Regions from separate parts of the Chitinophaga caeni genome, predicted to be linked through region 2. Evidence: riboswitches for the same ligand, from Rfam matches in the RefSeq annotation. Region 2 holds a riboswitch; each other region holds the start of a gene.

Region 1 (6,075 bases), 1.7 Mb from region 2:
TTGCCAATCCAAGCTGGATATCCTGTTAACACAGCAAGTAGACCTATCCACGGCTATAGAGAGTTTATTGCAGGATATCGAGGGGGGCAGGAAGTACATGAAAGTGTACAAGCAAATGAAGATGTATAATGACCCCAGCTTGAACCCGGTACTTTACGCGAACAAGAAATGAGCAAATTACGAACCATATTAGCGACCCGCTTTTCAGCGATGGGTGATGTGGCGATGTGCATTCCCGTGATACGTTCCGTATTGGCAGCAAACCCCGGTTTGCAGATCGTTTTCGTCACTAATAAAAAGTGGGGAGCGCTGTGTGAAGATGTCCCGGGCCTCGTGTTTTTCCCTGCCGATGTAAAAGGGGCGCATAAAGGCGTTCCCGGTTTGTACAAGCTATCCAGGGAAATCAGGAAAAGTTATAAGATCGATGCCTTAGCAGATCTTCACCAGGTATTGCGTTCCCAGGTTTTACGTACGTTTTTTAAGTTGGCGGGGACAAAAGTTGCCGTAATTGATAAAGGCCGTGCAGAAAAGAAAGCGTTGACCCGCCGCGAAAACAAGGAATTGAAACCTTTGCAAAGCACCGTAGATCGTTATGCAAGCGTATTTCGAGAGCTGGGTTTGCAATTTGATCTACTACCAATCGAAAGGCAGCAGAAAACATTGCAACCGGGTACCTTACAATTGACGGGGGAGAAGCGAACCGATACCTGGATAGGAATAGCGCCGTTTGCAGCGCACCGGGAAAAAATGTATCCCCTGGATAATATGAAGGAAGTCATTCAACATTATGCAGCGCAACCAGGTGTTAAAGTATTGCTTTTTGGGGGTGGAGAGGCCGAAATTCGGGCTTTAAACGAATTGGAAGTAAAATATCCGTCAGTAGTCTCATTAGCCGGGAAAATTGGCTTAAATGAAGAATTAGACGTGATATCCAATCTCGATGTTATGTTGAGTATGGATTCGGCCAATATGCACCTGGCATCCTTATTCGCGGTGCCGGTGGTGAGCATTTGGGGTGCAACGCACCCTTACGCGGGATTCATGGGCTATGGCCAGGAAATGATGAATGCCGTGCAGGTTGATCTTTCGTGCCGGCCTTGCTCGGTTTTCGGTAATAAAACTTGTTTCCGTGGAGATTGGGCATGTATGGAGCAGATATTGCCCCCGATGATAACGCATAAAGTGGATAATGTGATAAAAAAATAAATCTTTAAAAGACTTATTTGTATCCTGTTTCGACAAAAAAAATGATTGAAAATCAAAAAAATATTTTGCAGAAATAAAAAAAGTTCTACTTTTGCCATCCCAAACGAAATGCTTGCCCGATAGTATAATGGTAGTACGACAGATTTTGGTTCTGTTTGTCTTGGTTCGAATCCAGGTCGGGCAACAATAACAAGTTTAGTTGCTAGGCTCAGTTAAGTTCTTAAATACAAGCATTTCGATTGCCCGATAGTATAATGGTAGTACGACAGATTTTGGTTCTGTTTGTCTTGGTTCGAATCCAGGTCGGGCAACATAAAAAGTTATAATATGAAAGGATAGGATGTTGGTCTTATCCTTTTTTGTTTTCTTATTAATTAGTAAGTTAAATTCACTCCTAACTTCAAGCCCGGATAACCAAATTCTTGTATCGGAAAATTTGTCGTTTTGCCTGAATTCCCGGATCGATATTGCTGCGGGAATGTATAATTTATCGTATAGTTTTCGAATCATACCAAGGCTTAACTCTCTTTTGCCGGATAGTATTTCCGGTTTTCGGGAACGGTAACCCAATAATTGTGAAAGCCCGGTTTCAGGCATGTTTAGCTCTCCAATCTGAACTTTATACCCAGGCAATAAATATGATTTTTAATCATTGTTATCCGGCTAATATTGCTTTAAATTTACTTGAATTCCTTACCAGGTCAAGGAAATAAGCGAAGGATGATATATTCAGCCCCACCAGGAAACCATGGAACTTCGCACCGTTGATAGGGAACGGTAGCTTGCCGATACACTTGTACAAAAGCTCGATCGCGCGATCAAATTGGCGGCCGTGATGGCCAATTTGTGCCATTTTTGGTACTCGTTTTGGGGCAAGCAAAAAAGTACAAGAAACGAGCAGGTGGACATTGAATCGAACTTTTAAGGGATACGATAATTTTTCATTGAAAATCGATATTCAATTTCCAACATCGGTGATCAATCAAAAGCTATTTTCAAGCAATGTTTAATTTTTTTAATTCGGAAAACAAAGTACACCATGTAACATATTCCCTTCCCCCACCGTTCTAAGATTTGGAGAATACCGCGCTAAAATGTAGGTTTGCGCCTGCAACCGGGTTACATCTGTCGATGTATGAAAAGGGAATCCAGTGGAAACCTGGAGCTATCCCCGTAGCTGTAAACTTGATAAAATTACTTGGCTTTCCCCTGCCACTGTACTTCATTACGGGAAGGCTGCCAAGTACAAGTAAGCCAGAAGACCTGCCCGTTTGTATTGCCATCCTTCTTTCGGGCGAAAAGATGAGCTGGATCGAAGAGTATAAACTTAAAATAGATACAAACACACCCACATGAAGAAAAATTTAATAGGTTGGTTAGCTTTAGCTGCCATTCTTGTTGTTGCTTGTAATAAAAATAATGATGATCCTACGATCCGCCCGTTCGTTACCACGGAATTTAGCATGGATACGATAGATGTCGGCCAGTCGGTTGACCTGAAGCCTACCGTGGAAATGAAAGATGGCGCGAGTTTTCAGTGGAAGGTGGATAACGAGGAAGTTAGTAAAGATACCGCTTATACCTACACTGCTTCCAGCCGCGGTAACCATAGGGTTGTGTTTACGGCTAGCAATGCCGCCGGAAAAGATTCCGGGGTATATCAAATTTTCTCTCCTGGTGAATATGACCTCGGTTTTAGCCTGATTACCGAAGGCTGGTTTGGTCATGGTACCGGCAATGTTTTATTTTATAGTTACCTGCGCGATGAGTTGACTGACAGTGTGTTTATCAAGGAAAACCCCGGTAAAGCCCTTGGCGAAATCGGTAATACCTTGCAATATGGAACGGTTAGTTTCGATAAGATGTACCTCGTGGTAAAAGCAGGTGGACCATTGGTTAAAGTTGATCCTTACACAATGAAAGAGCTCGGTAGAATCGATAATTTACCCGGTGATTTCGGGACTTCTTTCCTCGGTTTGGATACCGAGAGGGGATTACTTGGTACGAACGATGGTGTTTACGTGGTCAATCTCTCTACCATGACAATCGATGGTACCAAGGTGCCTAACATTACGGGGCCTGTAGGAAACATGTTACAATACGGGGACCGTGTTTTCGCATTGACCCGCGATAGCGGTATCGTGGTTTTCCGCTCTACGAATTATAGCACTATTAAAAAATTAGGACAGGCAGATTTCGGTTTCGCTGCCGCTAAAGATGGTTTGATATACGCTGCCAAGGACAATAAATTATGGGGGATGAACCCGAATAACTTGGCCGCGGATACGATTACTTTACCATTTACTACTACCTCGCCTTGGGGTGCATGGAGAAGTGTGCCGATGACAACATCCAGCAAAGACAATTCCGTTTATATCGCACCCCCGGACGGATGGGCCGGCGGCGCCAAGATATATCGCTACCTGAAAGGAAATGCTTCCAGCGTTAGCGAACCTTTCTTCACGTTACCGGGAGGAGAATATTTTTACGGAGCAGCGATTGCTTACAATGCATGGAAAAATGAAATCGTGGCAACGGCAACCAACAGTTCTTACGGAGGGAATGTGAATTACCTGTATTTCATCAACGCAACCTCCGGCGCCGTGAATAAAAAGATTACGTTTAATGGCTATCATTTCCCTGCCATGTTATTGATGTATTAGCCTTGACTATAAATTTTCTAATAGTTTATATTACAATGGAGCTTCGTTATGAAGCTCCATTTTTTTGATACTTATCGAAAGCTTGTTTGGCAAGAATATTGACAACTATAAGTGTGATTATTTGTTATAAATAATAAATGAAACACGCTCGTCCATATGAAGAAGAATTTGGTTTTTATCTTGAATGGGGTTGTCAAAAATGCCTATGCGAAGGAGAAAGTATTGCAATTGATCCCGAACCGTAAATTAACTTCTGCAAATCCTGTTGTACTTTGGCAACATGTAATGCCGACGGAAATTAAGCAGTCTTCAGATGCGAAAATTGTAGAGCCGCATCCTCACCGCGGTTTTGCAACGGTAACATTTATGCTGCAAGGAGAAGGGTATCATTATGATAACGCGGGGCATGAAACCATATTGAAACCGGGCGATGTTCAATATTTATTTGCAGGTAGCGGAATCTTGCATTGTGAAAATCCTTCGGCACGGTTCGCCGGCTTAGGTGGAACTTACGAGTTATTGCAACTCTGGTTGAATGTTCCTGCCAAGTTCAAGATGGATCAACCGGTGTATCAAAGCGCTGTAAAGGTAGCCATCCCTGTTATCGTGGATGAATTGGGTGTGAATCTACGGTTGCCGATCGGGCATTACAAGGGGGCGAAAGGCCCGATAGAAACCAAGCAACCTATTATTGCCATTACCGGGGAGATCCATAATAATCACGATGTTTGTTTAGAAGTACCTGCCGGGAATTGGGCCTTGTTATATGTTGCCAACGGTTCCGTTACTTTAAATGATGATGAGGATAACCCCGTCCATGAGCATCAACTCGCCGTATTGGATAAAGAACGCGAAGAACTCAAAATAACGGCAAACGGGAATGCGCAAATCCTGTTCCTTTCTGCACCGCCATTAGATGAACCCCTGGTTATTAAGGACAATTTCGTCATGAATACGAAAGAAGAAATTGATCAAGCCATGGCAGATGTTGCTGCGGGGAAATTCGGTGAGATATAAAATTCTCTTGCTATTTTTTACAAATGTGTTGAATTATCGTCCCGGTATGTACATTTGCTCCATGCAAGCTTTTTCAGTTTCTATTGATTACAAGGGTGTTTCCCAACAATATTATATTGAACCTAAACAACTGGGTTATGTTATACAATTACATGTTGATATAATGGATCAGCATTTTCATTTCGAAGTAGATGACGAGGGGAATTGGCGTGTTATTGCGGCCGATCCTGCCGGGGCGCAGCAGGTTCCCGCCGGGTTGTTGCAATCTATAGCGGACGCGATAGACCTTCATTTGCAAAAATTCAACTCCTGGTAAGAACTGTTGATATTATTTTTCATAAAAAAAGACCGGAACAAGAATCCCGGTCTTTTTTTATGAAAATATCTTTCCATGTTAATTTAAAACTTCAGCAAGTTTCTTTTCTAATGCCTCGCCACGTAAGTTTTTACCGATGATCTTACCACTTGGATCGATCAGGAAGTTTTGAGGGATGGCATTTACACCGTATAAACCGGCCACTTCGTTTTTCCAACCTTTCAGGTCAGATACTTGTGTCCAAGCTAGACCGTCTTTTTCAACGGCAGCTAACCATTTGTCTTTGTTTTCATCCAAAGAAATACCGAATACGGTAAACCCTTTATCTTTATAAGTGTTGAATGCTTTTACCACGTTTGGATTTTCCTGGCGGCAAGGTCCGCACCAGCTAGCCCAAAAGTCAACCAAAACATATTTGCCTTTGAAAGAAGCTAAGCTTACAGCGTTTCCATCTTTATCGCTTTGGGAGAATTGGATCGCGGGTTGACCAACGGCGGTTTTCTTAGCAATTTCTAATTTTTTACCGAAAGCAACACCTGAAGGAGATGCTTTTACCGCATCCGCAAGGTTGTTATATAACGGTTCTGCTACAGCCGGATCAATATCGTAACCTACGGCAGTAGAAATAGCATAGATCCCGATTGGAGACTTAGGGTTTTTAGCAAGATATTGCTTGTAAATCTCAACTTGCTGTGCATCTAGCTTGTCGTATTGATTACCCAATTCTTCCATCTTCTGGGTGTTCTTTTCACTTCTTGCCTTGTAGTATTCCTGGGTAAGTTCGGCAATTTGTTTTTGAACATCCGCGGTCATGTCGTTGAGCTTCAATAACTCTTGCTGCGCAGGAGTTCCTGTAATGGTAGGTTCTTTAGT
Region 2 (6,075 bases):
ATAACCGTTGAAATCCCTCGTAAATGGTTGACCGGTAAGGATGTTGGTGCCGCCTGACATCCATACACCGAAGTCAGATACGATCCAGTGAAATAATGCGGCGCCAACCGCACCCAGGATAAATTTCATGACGGTAATTTTATGTATCCATTGGCCGATAAGCACCATGCCGGCAAATGCAATATAGTTGTAATACCAGCCCCGGTATAACAATCCACTTAAATCAGATTTATAAACAAACTGCATCATTACAACATCGCTTAGCCATAAAGCCAATAAAGGAAACAGGTAAGCCTTCCATTTGTCCGAAAAATAAGCGCCGCCAAACAGGGCCATTGCACCGATCGGTGTGAAATTAGAAAAGGGGGTAAGCTCACCGCTATTAAGCACTCTCAGGGTTCCTACAATCAGGATGAAGAGTACTAATAAACCTGTTCTCGGGTTAATTTTCTTGTTTTCCATCATGTGATTATTATATGTGTATATTAAAAATTAAATTGTAATCCGCCGTTGACATTGAATTTCCTGTTATTATATCCCCAGATATCAAAATATTCTTGATCGGTGATATTGCGGGCGTCAACGAAAAGGTTGAGATGTTTATTGATTTGATAAGATGCGTATACATCTACCGTATAATAACTTTTCAATGGAACGGAAGGTGCATTATACTGCTTCTCCCAGCGCTTGCTATACCATTTACCTACCAGGGAAAGGAAAAGTTGATCATTGACCTGGTAACCTAAACCTGCATTTAATGCATGTTCCGGCCTGCGGAACAAATTGTTGTAGGTGCTGTCTTTATCAATAGTTTTACCTTTTACGTACGTGTAATTCAAGTTGAAACGCAGGTCATCCGTTATATTCCAGTTGCCTTCAATCTCGGCTCCGTATATTTCCTGTTTGTCTGCATTTACATAATAACTTGGCTCCGGATAAATCCCGGAATAGAAATCGATCCAGTTTTTAACTTCCCGGAAAAAGCCTGTAACCCTGAAATTGATCTTTTTTGAATAAAAGCCTTGGTAACCTGCTTCATAGTTTAACGAAGATTCAGGGTTTAGGTTACGGTTTCCAAACTCGGAAAATAATTGATATAAAGTGGGTGTTTTATAAGCGCTGGATATATTGGCAAAAATCTTATGCTTATCGTTGATAACATATGCAGGGTTGAACGAAATCGTTTGATTGTTTCCATAAACGGAATGGTAATTGAACCTGCCGCCGATTTCCATTGTAAAACCACCGAGATTATGCAAGAACAATGAAGCGTAATGGCTGAATTGATTCATATGCGCACTGTCAGGACCCAAGCCTGTAATGGGAAATGCCGACTTGTATTGCTCGTCCGTATTAGACGTACGGTAATCAGCGCCCACGATCAGCTGTACTTCCTTGGTCAGATCGAAGTTGACATAAGTTTCCAATTGATGTGTATTGGAGATATAATCTGCATAATAATAGTAGTCAAATTCCGTAACGGAATCTTTCATTTGGTGGCGATCATTCTTTTGATAATTGTATGTAAAGAACCAGCTACCTTTCTTGAAATTATAACGGTTGTTAATGCCTGCGAGCAAGGTATTATTATGTAGTTTATTCCGGGTTTGATCGAGGAATGCGCCGCCATCTAAGCCGGTTGTATATTTCGAATAATTGACGAATCCTTTTATTTCCCAGTTATCTCCAGGTTTAAAACCTATGCTTGCATAGCCCTGGTTGCGGGTAAAGCCATCCTTATCAAAATTTTGTTTGCCGGTGGAATCATAAGCGCTGGAAAATCCCTTGCTGGAGAGATAATTGTACCCGGCCTGGTAAGACCATTTCCCGGCTTGACCGCCGAGGTTCGCATTGGCGTTGTAAGTATCGTAACTACCGTAAGCCAACTGGCCGGATATGCCTAAAGGTTTATCGGCATTTTTCTTGGTGATAATATTAATTACCCCGGCAGTGGCATCAGAGCCGTATAAAGTTGATTGGCTGCCCTTTAGTATCTCGATTCTTTCGATCTGTGAGACAGGTAAAAAATTTATATCAAACGTATTATTAATGGTAGAGGCATCGTAAAGTGGAATACCATCGATCAGGATCAAAGTATTGCCACTGGAAGCGCCCCTGGTATAAACTTCCTGGTTGGAGCCCAGGTTGTTTTCGGCGCCGTTAACAACGATCCCAGCTTGGTTATTAAGGATGGAGCTTAAAGTTTTGCCACTGTTCCTTTTTAAATCTTCTGCTGTAATTACGGTTACAACCTTACCGGTTTCCGACAGTTGCTTGGGGAACTTGGCGGCGGTTACCACGACGGTATTAAGCTGGTTGGTTGCGGTTGAATCTTTCGGTTGGCCATGTTGCGCCAATGCTGTAGACAATCCGGCTCCCCAGAATAAGAGGGGGAGGATAATTTGCTTCTTTTGCATAATTTTTTAGCGATCCTTGAAAAATGCCACGGAACAGGAATATGAAAGATATAATGCCGGGAAGGCTTTACATCCTCGCTTTTTTCCCGAAAGCGTGGTGTGTAGTTGAAATTGGCAGGTCTTCTGGCTTACCTGATCCGGTGGCGCCTTCCCATTTTCAAAGAAAACAGTGGCTTTGAATACCAAGGATGTATTCCCCAAATGAATGGGGCAGGATTACAGCTACGGGAATAGCCCCGGTTTTGCACCGGTGTTCCCTTTTAATGTGGATGACAACTAGGGTGTTGTTCCACAACCAATAACAGGGCAAACCTACGCTATTTTGATGGATTTTAAATTTTCGATAAAAATTAATCTTTGAATATTATCTTACAATCTATGAGCATCAAGCCCAAATTAGGATTATTCGATCTCACCATGATCGTGGTGAGCCTTGTGATAGGCATGGGAATATTCCGAACACCTATTAATGTTTCCAGGGAAGTAAATGAGCCTTGGCAATTTTTACTGATTTGGGTGATCGGTGGTTTCGTAACTCTTTGCGGGGCTTTGACTTATGCAGAGATCGGCTCCCGTTATCCCAAAGCCGGTGGGTTTTACAAGGTTATGTCTTACTGTTACCACCCGGCTTACGCTTTTATGATCAACTGGACGGTATTGATCTCTAATGCAGCTTCGGTGGCCGCGGTTTGCATGATCGGGGCAGAATACATTGGCCCGGTACTATTGCCGGCATCGCTGCAAAATAATGCCGGTCTAAAATTAATTGCTTTTGGAACAGTAGCTCTACTGTACACGGTAAATATGATCGGCATACGCATGAGTGCGAGTTGGCAAAATATCCTAACCGTTATAAAGATATTAATGGTGTTGGTATTGTGTATGACGATCTTCGTCGGGGATGTCCAGGCGCCGAAAGCTGTTGAATCTATAACAGGACACAACGGTCATAACTGGTTATACATGTTTGGCGCCGCCTTGGTGCCGGTATTCTTTACCTACGGGGGGTACCAGCAAACTATTAACTTCGGAAGCGACATCAAGGAGCCGGCCAGGAATATGCCCAAGGGCATTTTTATTGGCATGGCAATCATCATTACGGCATATTTCACGATCAACTATGCATATATTAAAGTGATTGGCTTCGAGCAACTGAAAACGACCGATGCTTTAGCTTCGAGGATGATGCAGGCATTTTTCGGAGAAAGCGGCTTCAAGATTACTTCGGTATTATTGTTTATCTCGGTGATGGGCTACGCTAATGTGAACTTGATTAGCAACCCACGCATGTATTATGCAATGGCCGAAGATGGGGTTTTGCCAGCTATTTTCATGCGTGTGAACCCGGCAACACAGGTGCAGCAAGTAGCCTTAACGGTGTTTACCGCGTTGATTATCATCGTGATATTTTTCCTGGGCACCTTCGATAAAATGTTGAAATACGTGATGCTCTTCGACACGATCGGGTTAGCATCCGCCGCGGCATCAATATTCGTATTGCGAAGGAAAACCAAGTCTATGGACGGGCTTGGGATTTATAAAATGAAATCATACCCGTATACAACACTTATATTTGTATTGGTGTATTTAATGGTAACTGTAAATATTTTCATCCAAGATTGGAAAGGAGCCTTAATAGGTTTGAGCATTTTCTTTGTAGGGCTTCCATTATATTTTGGGGCTAAAAAGGTAGTCAGGGAGGAAATTACCAACAATTAATTTGAAACGGTAATTAAGGTTGCTTGTCTAATTATTCGTGACATATTGCTGAGGCAATAAAATGAGCTTATGGATTTATCATACATTATTAATGAATTGGGTGAAGATCGGGAGATGTACTTTAATGCTGTAGCCCCCCCGATCGTGCAAAGTAGCAACTTTGCATTTAAAACAGTTGAAGAGATGCGCCAGCTTATGCTGGATGAGTATAGCGGATTTTTATATTCACGGGGTATGAACCCGACCCTGGAAATCTTGAGAAAGAAATTGGCTGCCCTGGATGGCGCCGAGGATGCTTTAGTATTTAGTAGCGGCGCAGGGGCGATCTTCGCAGCGATTTTGTCACAAGTGAAACATGGAGATCATATCGTTTCGGTAAGAGATCCATATAGTTGGGCAAAGCATATGTTTGAAATCATCCTGCCCCGTTTCGGTGTACAAACAACGTTTATCGATGGTACGGATATCGAGAATTTCGAACGGGCAAGGCAATCCAATACCACCTTGGTTTACTTGGAAACGCCCAATTCTTTTACGTACGAATTGCAGGATCTAACAGCGGTAGCTAATTGGGCAAAAGAACATCATATCGTATCTATCGTAGATAACAGTCATTGTTCACCTTTATTCCAATCCCCGGTCAGTATGGGTATAGACCTGGCTTTACAATCAGCCACAAAATATATAGGGGGGCATAGTGATGTGGTAGCGGGTGTTTTAACAGGAAGTAAGCAAAAGATGGAAAAGATATTCAAGTCAGAATACCTGAATGTTGGCAGTGCGATAGCTCCCATGAATGCTTGGTTGTTGATCCGCGGGCTTAGGACCTTGGAATTAAGGTTAAAGAAATGCGATACATCTGCCCAGCTCATCTTTCCCAGGTTAAAAGAACATGCGGCCATCGAGCGGATATATTTTCCTTTCGATCCCGATTTTCCGCAGTATGATTTGGCAAAAAAACAAATGAAAGGTGCAGGCGGCCTGGTTACGATTCAGCTCAAAACAAGGGATCTTGCAAAGATCGAGTTGTTCTGTAACTCCTTGAAACATTTCTTAATGGCGGTTTCTTGGGGCGGGCATGAATCCTTGGTATTCCCTTCTTGTGCAAACGTTTTACCTAGCGAGTTTGATGGGGAAAACCCGAAACATAGAATGGTACGGATTTATTTCGGTTTAGAAGATACCGAGTATTTATGGGATGATCTAAAACAGGCCCTGGATAAATTACTCACCAGGGAATAAGTTGTTTAATTCATCCGCTACTAAACTGCATCTTGGCGATATATTTAAGAAACAGCATTGAGAATAAAAAAGGATGTTAGCTCTAATACTAACATCCTTTTAATATTTTAAAAAATGAGGTCAAGTTTTGGATCAACCGGGCATCCTGGAAAGGGACTTATCCATTTTCTTGATTTCAGCAACGATTTGCGGGGTTGTAGGCCTGCAATCCTTGGCCCGGCGTAAATAGTCCTTTGCACTCTTGAAGTCGCGGCGGCTGGCAGCAATATTACACAGTGCAAATAATGCTGCTGCTTTATTTTCCTTATCAGGCATCCCGATTTTTAGCGCGCGTTTCAAGTTTTGATCGGCGCCTTTCAAATCACCTTTTTGAGAAGCAATCATTCCCAGTTGGAAATATTGCATCCCCTCCATCTCTTTCATCGGGCTGCCGGATTTTATACTTTGGCGGATATTAGCCTCGGCCTTGTCAAAATCTTGGCTTTGCATCGCCAGGTTACTTTGCATGAAATAGTAAACCGAACGGATGGGTTTATAAAGCAAGTTAGGGAACTTGATTTTATTCATAATGGCCATGGCCGCATCAACATCACCTGACTCAACGGCTTCCTGCACCAAGCGCATCGGGCCAAACATATAATGCGTCACGATACAAACTGCTGCCAAAAATAACACGATAGAAGCTTCCCACCACCCG
Region 3 (6,075 bases), 980 kb from region 2:
CTTAGAGGCAGTCATGGCAGCGAAATAAATCGTTTCAAAGATTTCTTTGTTGAGTTGTTTCGCTTCCTCGCTTTCAAAAGGCAAACGCATCAGGATAAAAGCATCGGCCAAACCTTGCACCCCCAAACCAACCGGGCGGTGACGCATGTTGGAATTGCGGGCTTCTTCAACAGGATAATAGTTATAATCGATGATCCTGTTCAGGTTAACTGTTGCCTGGTAAGTTACTTCGTAAAGGCGTTCATGATCGAATTGACCTTCATTCACGAAGCGGGGCAATGCGAGTGATGCCAAGTTACAAACCGCCACCTCGTTAGCATCCGTGTACTCGATGATCTCGGTACAAAGGTTAGAACTCTTGATAGTCCCGAGGTTTTGCTGGTTAGATTTCGCGTTTGCAGAATCTTTGTATAACAAGTAAGGATTACCAGTCTCGATCTGCGCTTCCAGGATGGCGAACCATAACTCCTGTGCCTTGACCGTTTTACGGGCGCGACCTTCTTGCTCGTATTGCGTGTATAATTTTTCAAATTCCGGTCCCCATGTTTCGTGTAAACCCGGTGCTTCATGCGGGCAGAACAAGCTCCAATCGCCGTCAGACTCCACACGTTTCATAAATAGGTCAGAGATCCACAGTGCATAGAACAAATCGCGGGCACGTAATTCTTCCTTACCGTGGTTTTTACGCAGGTCCAGGAATTCGAAGACATCGGCATGCCAAGGCTCCAGGTAAATAGCGAAAGCGCCTTTACGCTTGCCACCACCTTGGTCAACATAACGCGCAGTGTCGTTGAAGACACGCAACATCGGGATGATACCGTTGGAAGTACCGTTGGTACCACTGATATAGGAACCCGTAGCACGGATATTGTGAATGCTTAAACCGATACCTCCGGCGCTTTGAGAAATTTTGGCTGTTTGTTTCAGCGTATCGTAAATACCTTCGATGCTGTCGTCTTTCATGCTCAGCAAGAAACAGCTACTCATTTGCGGTTTAGGGGTACCGGCATTAAACAAGGTAGGTGTTGCATGCGTGAACCAACGTTCAGACATCAGGTTGTAAGTTTTGATCACGCTCTCGATATCATCTTTATGAATGCCAACAGCCACGCGCATGATCATATGTTGCGGACGCTCGGCGATCTTACCGTCAACTTTGAGCAAGTAAGAACGTTCCAAAGTTTTGAAACCAAAATAGTCGTACGCGAAATCACGATCATAAATGATATTAGAATCGAGCGTATCCGCATTTTTCTTGATGATTTCATACACCTCATCACTTAATAATGGAGCAGGTTTGCCCACTTTAGGATCGATGTATTCATATAATTTCTTCATCGTTTTGGAAAACGACTTCGTAGTGTTCTTGTGTAAGTTACTTACCGCGATGCGGGAAGCCAACAAAGCATAATCCGGATGCTTGGTGGTGAGTGATGCGGCTGTTTCGGCAGCGAGGTTATCCAACTCGGTGGTCGTGACGCCATCGTACAAACCAAGGATCACCTTCTTTGCTACATCTATCGCATCAACATAATCGGGGTTCAATCCGTAGCACAACTTCTCAATACGTGCCGTAATCTTGTCAAATTTAACAGATTCCTTACGGCCATCTCTTTTAATAACAAACATACGCGGTAAATTTTATGGGTAGTAATAATATTTTTCAATTGGTATTTGATTGCGCGCCTGTCATGCCTGTCTGCCGAGGTTCGCGGCTGTCTGCCGAGGTTCGCGACTGTCTGCCGAGGTTCGCGGCTGTCTGCCGAGGTTCGCGACTGTCTGCCGTGGTTCGCGGCTGTCTGCCGTGGTTCGCGGCTGTCTGCCGAGGTTCGCGAACCTCGGCTGCAAAATCTAAAAATCTTCATCGAGACTAAACGTCTGGGCATCCTTGTTACCGCCCAAAACGCCGGCTTTTTGATAATCACCGACCCTCTTCTCGAAGAAGTTCGTTTTACCTTGCAATGAAATCATCTCCATGAAATCAAACGGGTTGGCAGTGTTAAACATTTTCTTACAACCCAGTTCCGACAACCAACGATCCGCAACGAACTCGATATACTGGCTCATCAACTCGCTATTCATCCCGATCAGGGCAGCAGGTAAAGCATCGATAATAAATTCTTTCTCAATAGCAACGGCATCCCCGATGATTTCATGCACTTGCGTTTCGGATAATTTTCCTTCCAACATGCTGTATAACAAGCAAGCAAATTCACAGTGCATCCCTTCATCGCGGCTGATCAATTCGTTTGAGAAAGTTAAACCCGGCATTAAACCGCGCTTTTTCAACCAGAAGATAGAACAGAAGCTACCGGAGAAGAAAATGCCTTCTACCGCGGCAAAAGCTACGAGGCGCTCTGCAAAATTCCCGTTCTCAATCCAACGCAAAGCCCATTCTGCTTTCTTCTTCACAGCAGGAACAGTTTCTACGGCGTGGAACAAACGGTCTTTCTCTGCCGGATCTTTCACGTAAGTGTCGATCAGCAATGCATATGTTTCGGAGTGAATATTTTCCATCATGATTTGGAAACCGTAAAAACAACGGGCTTCCGGGATTTGAACTTCGCTCATGAAGTTCACGGCCAGGTTTTCATTAACAATACCGTCACTAGCAGCGAAAAAAGCTAATACATGGGAAATAAAATGACGCTCGCCATCCGACATATTCGCCCAATCTTTTAAGTCGCCGCTCAAATCAATCTCTTCAGCAGTCCAAAAACTAGCCTCATGCCTCTTGTACATTTCCCAGATCTTGGGATAATTAATCGGTAATAAAACAAACCTGTCTTTGTTTTCTTTTAGAAGTATCTCATTCTCGTTGTTCATATAGATAATATTTTTGGCAACAATGTGTGAAAAAATTCAAATTACTGCCGTTCCCGTACCAGCAAAGAGTACGTGGTAAAAGATTAGGTGATGTACACCCGGGCCAAATACCTTGGAACGCGAAGGTTTCGACATAAACGTTGCATTGGCAGGTCTCCTGGCTTTCCTTCCCGGTACCGCACCTTCCCCGTTGGTTAAGCGAGTGGTCAGTGGATTTTGGGCAACGGATAATGAACCATTCATTATCGGAATCACAGTAGCGCGTCTGCTCGTGAGTTTCACACGATTCCCTTTTCATCTCTCTTTGCTAAGAACCATTGCAACGAAGTCAAGAACTATTGCAAATGTAATGATCAAGAAATGCCCCGGTCGATAAAGTTGCTAACAGGTGTTAATAAAAGTTTTAAACTTTTTGTGAAGCTAATAGGGGTAAAGGTTACAGTAATTTTAGTGCCTTTTCATCAACTTTTTTGGCATGGTAATAATTAATAATCTGTAATAAACACATTTTATAGGCAACAATATTCCATTCATTTTTTCTTACTAAAATGACACTCTCCTTCAATAAGTTATAGCATTTCCTGGATGGACCCCTACCTTGTAAAAAACTAAATCCGCGGAACCTTATTTTTGAACTTTTCCCGGATTACATCCTGCACGGGCACACCATCAATTTTACTTTCCAGCCAGGAGATAATATCGAGGTAAAGAAAGGATCTTCTTTCATATGGATTTTTGGAAAGTTCTACCAAGCGATCTTTTAAATCGATGAATGCTGCCCTTAATGCTTTCGGATGCGCATAAATGTTCTTACGGAGGAATTTCAATATCTCTTCCATGACCAAACCCAAATCTTTATTCTTGGCAATGAAATGGTAAACGGATTTTATTAAATATTCTACCAGGCTATAATTCTCCAGTTCATAATGCGCGATCAGGTGTAATATCCTCGCGAAGCATTGGATATCTGCACGCAAATTACCGATACGTAAGTGTATGATTTTATTTAGATAAACAATGGCATTATTATTATCCCCGCTACCGAAATACAAACAGGCTATCTTGTAATAAAAAACTAATACACGGTGTTGGTCCACCGTTAATTGGTGCTGGCAAATTTGCTCTTCAACCTCGGGAACCAGCGAAAGTCCTTCGGAGAAAGTCCCCATCATGAAATGCTGGTTGATCTTGGCCGTGTAGATATATACAAAAGCGCTGGTAGCGGTACTTTCATTAAACATATCCTTGTTATTAGCCGTATAATCTTCCAAGGCATGCAAAACGTCTGCAAACCGCTCACCGTTTGCATTGTAAAAGTGCGCCGTCAGCAAATTATGCATCCCCTTGATATAAAGATCCGGATCATTTTTCTTGAGAGACGGATATTCATCGCATAAGTCCACCCACTTCTGCGTATACCGGTAATACATTAAGAAATCCTGCAAAATATAGTAATACCAGCAATAGGCTTGATAGAAATAAATCTTTTCATAGAAACTCAACTCGGACGGCATATTAGAATTGAGGCTGATGTCAAAAAAACTCTTGATCATCAACACATCTTTCTCATTGCGGGCATGGCCCAGCTTCAGGTAAAGACCGTACATACGTAAGGCCAAAGTGGAAAGTCGGCTCACGTTCGTAAGGTGCGCATTGAGCATGATTGATTCCTCGCTCAGTTCATCAGCCCTATTTTCCAAGCTCCGGGTAATGTGCCGGGATTCGATCAGTTTCTCAAATTCTATAATTTCAAACCAAAGCAGCACTTCCTCCTGTTCCTTGGCACTAGCTTTTGCCTTGGAAAGTAATTTTAAACTTTGCGTATATAAACCTTTGTTATACAGCACCCTAGCATAATCGATCTGCTCCCTTAAATCGATCATCGGATCTTTCTGCTTGTACAATAAGCGTAAACTTGTCAATAATTGTTTATATAAATGCGCCTTTACATTTGATAATTGTTGTTTTTTAATCCCGGGCGTTTTTTTCAGCAGTTGCTCCTCATCGTAAGTATTCAAGCGATCCATCGCGTTGAATAATTGTATGAAAAGTACATCTTCCTTGGAATTATTCTTGTTAAACGCCAACTGAAAATTCCTTTTCTCTGCTTTCGTCAAGGTTTTTATCAATATAAATAAGGCATCGTTCTGGCTGTTGGGCATCGTTGAAAGATGTTTATAAAATACTAGTTATCAATTCATTACATCCTCTAAAGGGCGGTTGTATATCGTAAATAGATGAAAAGTCACCATATACCGTAAGGCTGTTGACCGTTAGATTTGAGTAAACGTTATCGAAGTTACCGATTATTACAAAAATAGGAAACGGCATACAAAAGCAAATACTAAAGTAATTTACGAATGGGAAAAACATTATTTGACAAAATTTGGGAGAACCACGTTGTAGCGAGCCAACCAGGGCACCCGGATGTAATTTACATCAACACGCATTTTATCCACGAAGTAACCAGCCCGCAGGCCTTCGATGGTTTGCGTAAAAGGGGCATCCCTGTTTTCAGACCCAATAAGACCCGCGCCACTGCCGACCATAATGTGCCTACGATGGATCAGCACCTGCCGATCAAGGAAGCATTGAGCCGCAAACAGGTTGAAATGTTAACTGAAAACACCGCGGCTTTCGGCGTAGAGCTATACGGACTCGGCCATCCGTATCAAGGTATCGTTCACGTAATCGGGCCGGAGCTGGGCATTACCCTACCGGGCATGACCATCGTTTGCGGTGATAGCCACACTAGCACGCACGGCGCTTTCGGCGCTATCGCATTCGGTATCGGTACTTCCGAGGTAGAACAAGTTTTGGCAACACAATGTATCCTTCAATACAAACCGAAAAGGATGAAAATTGAAATCAACGGCCAGTTAAAACCGGGCGTGGTTTCGAAAGACATCATCTTATATATTATCTCCAAGATCTCTGCCTCTGGCGCTACCGGTTATTTCGTGGAATATGCCGGGGAAGCTATCCGTAGCCTGAGCATGGAAGCCCGCATGACCATCTGCAACATGAGCATCGAAATGGGCGCCCGCGGCGGTATGATTGCCCCTGATGAAGTAACATTCGATTATATCAAGGGTCGCGAATTTGCACCCCAAGGCGCTGATTGGGACAAAGCCCTGGAATATTGGAAAACGTTGTATTCGGATGCAGATGCTCAATTTGAGAGTGTATTAACATTCGAGGCCGATGATATTGAACCGATGATTACCTACGGCACCAACCCGGGAATGG

The links. A riboswitch is a leader RNA that binds a small molecule or an ion and turns the genes downstream of it on or off. The one in region 2 is predicted to bind cobalamin.
Region 1: another riboswitch for cobalamin. It lies ahead of COR50_RS10425 (DUF5074 domain-containing protein); the one in region 2 lies ahead of COR50_RS03045 (TonB-dependent receptor plug domain-containing protein).
Region 3: another riboswitch for cobalamin. It lies ahead of COR50_RS21175 (ribonucleoside-diphosphate reductase small subunit); the one in region 2 lies ahead of COR50_RS03045 (TonB-dependent receptor plug domain-containing protein).

The regions. Positions count from the first base shown of each region.
Region 1 is NZ_CP023777.1:2,442,453-2,448,527, forward strand. Features, by position in the region: gene COR50_RS10400 (DUF4254 domain-containing protein) at 1-172, shown strand, start outside; gene COR50_RS10405 (glycosyltransferase family 9 protein) at 169-1,206, shown strand; tRNA gene COR50_RS10410 (tRNA-Gln) at 1,320-1,390, shown strand; tRNA gene COR50_RS10415 (tRNA-Gln) at 1,447-1,517, shown strand; gene COR50_RS10420 (hypothetical protein) at 1,862-2,059, opposite strand; cobalamin riboswitch at 2,306-2,491, shown strand; gene COR50_RS10425 (DUF5074 domain-containing protein) at 2,559-3,869, shown strand; gene COR50_RS10430 (pirin family protein) at 4,026-4,886, shown strand; gene COR50_RS10435 (hypothetical protein) at 4,948-5,202, shown strand; gene COR50_RS10440 (TlpA disulfide reductase family protein) at 5,281-6,075, opposite strand, start outside.
Region 2 is NZ_CP023777.1:744,016-750,090, reverse strand. Features, by position in the region: gene COR50_RS03050 (DUF6580 family putative transport protein) at 1-465, opposite strand, end outside; gene COR50_RS03045 (TonB-dependent receptor plug domain-containing protein) at 486-2,417, opposite strand; cobalamin riboswitch at 2,514-2,732, opposite strand; gene COR50_RS03040 (APC family permease) at 2,796-4,136, shown strand; gene COR50_RS03035 (trans-sulfuration enzyme family protein) at 4,206-5,378, shown strand; gene COR50_RS03030 (tetratricopeptide repeat protein) at 5,511-6,075, opposite strand, start outside.
Region 3 is NZ_CP023777.1:5,044,458-5,050,532, forward strand. Features, by position in the region: gene COR50_RS21170 (ribonucleoside-diphosphate reductase subunit alpha) at 1-1,629, opposite strand, end outside; gene COR50_RS21175 (ribonucleoside-diphosphate reductase small subunit) at 1,852-2,826, opposite strand; cobalamin riboswitch at 2,957-3,160, opposite strand; gene COR50_RS21180 (hypothetical protein) at 3,435-4,988, opposite strand; gene leuC (3-isopropylmalate dehydratase large subunit) at 5,187-6,075, shown strand, end outside.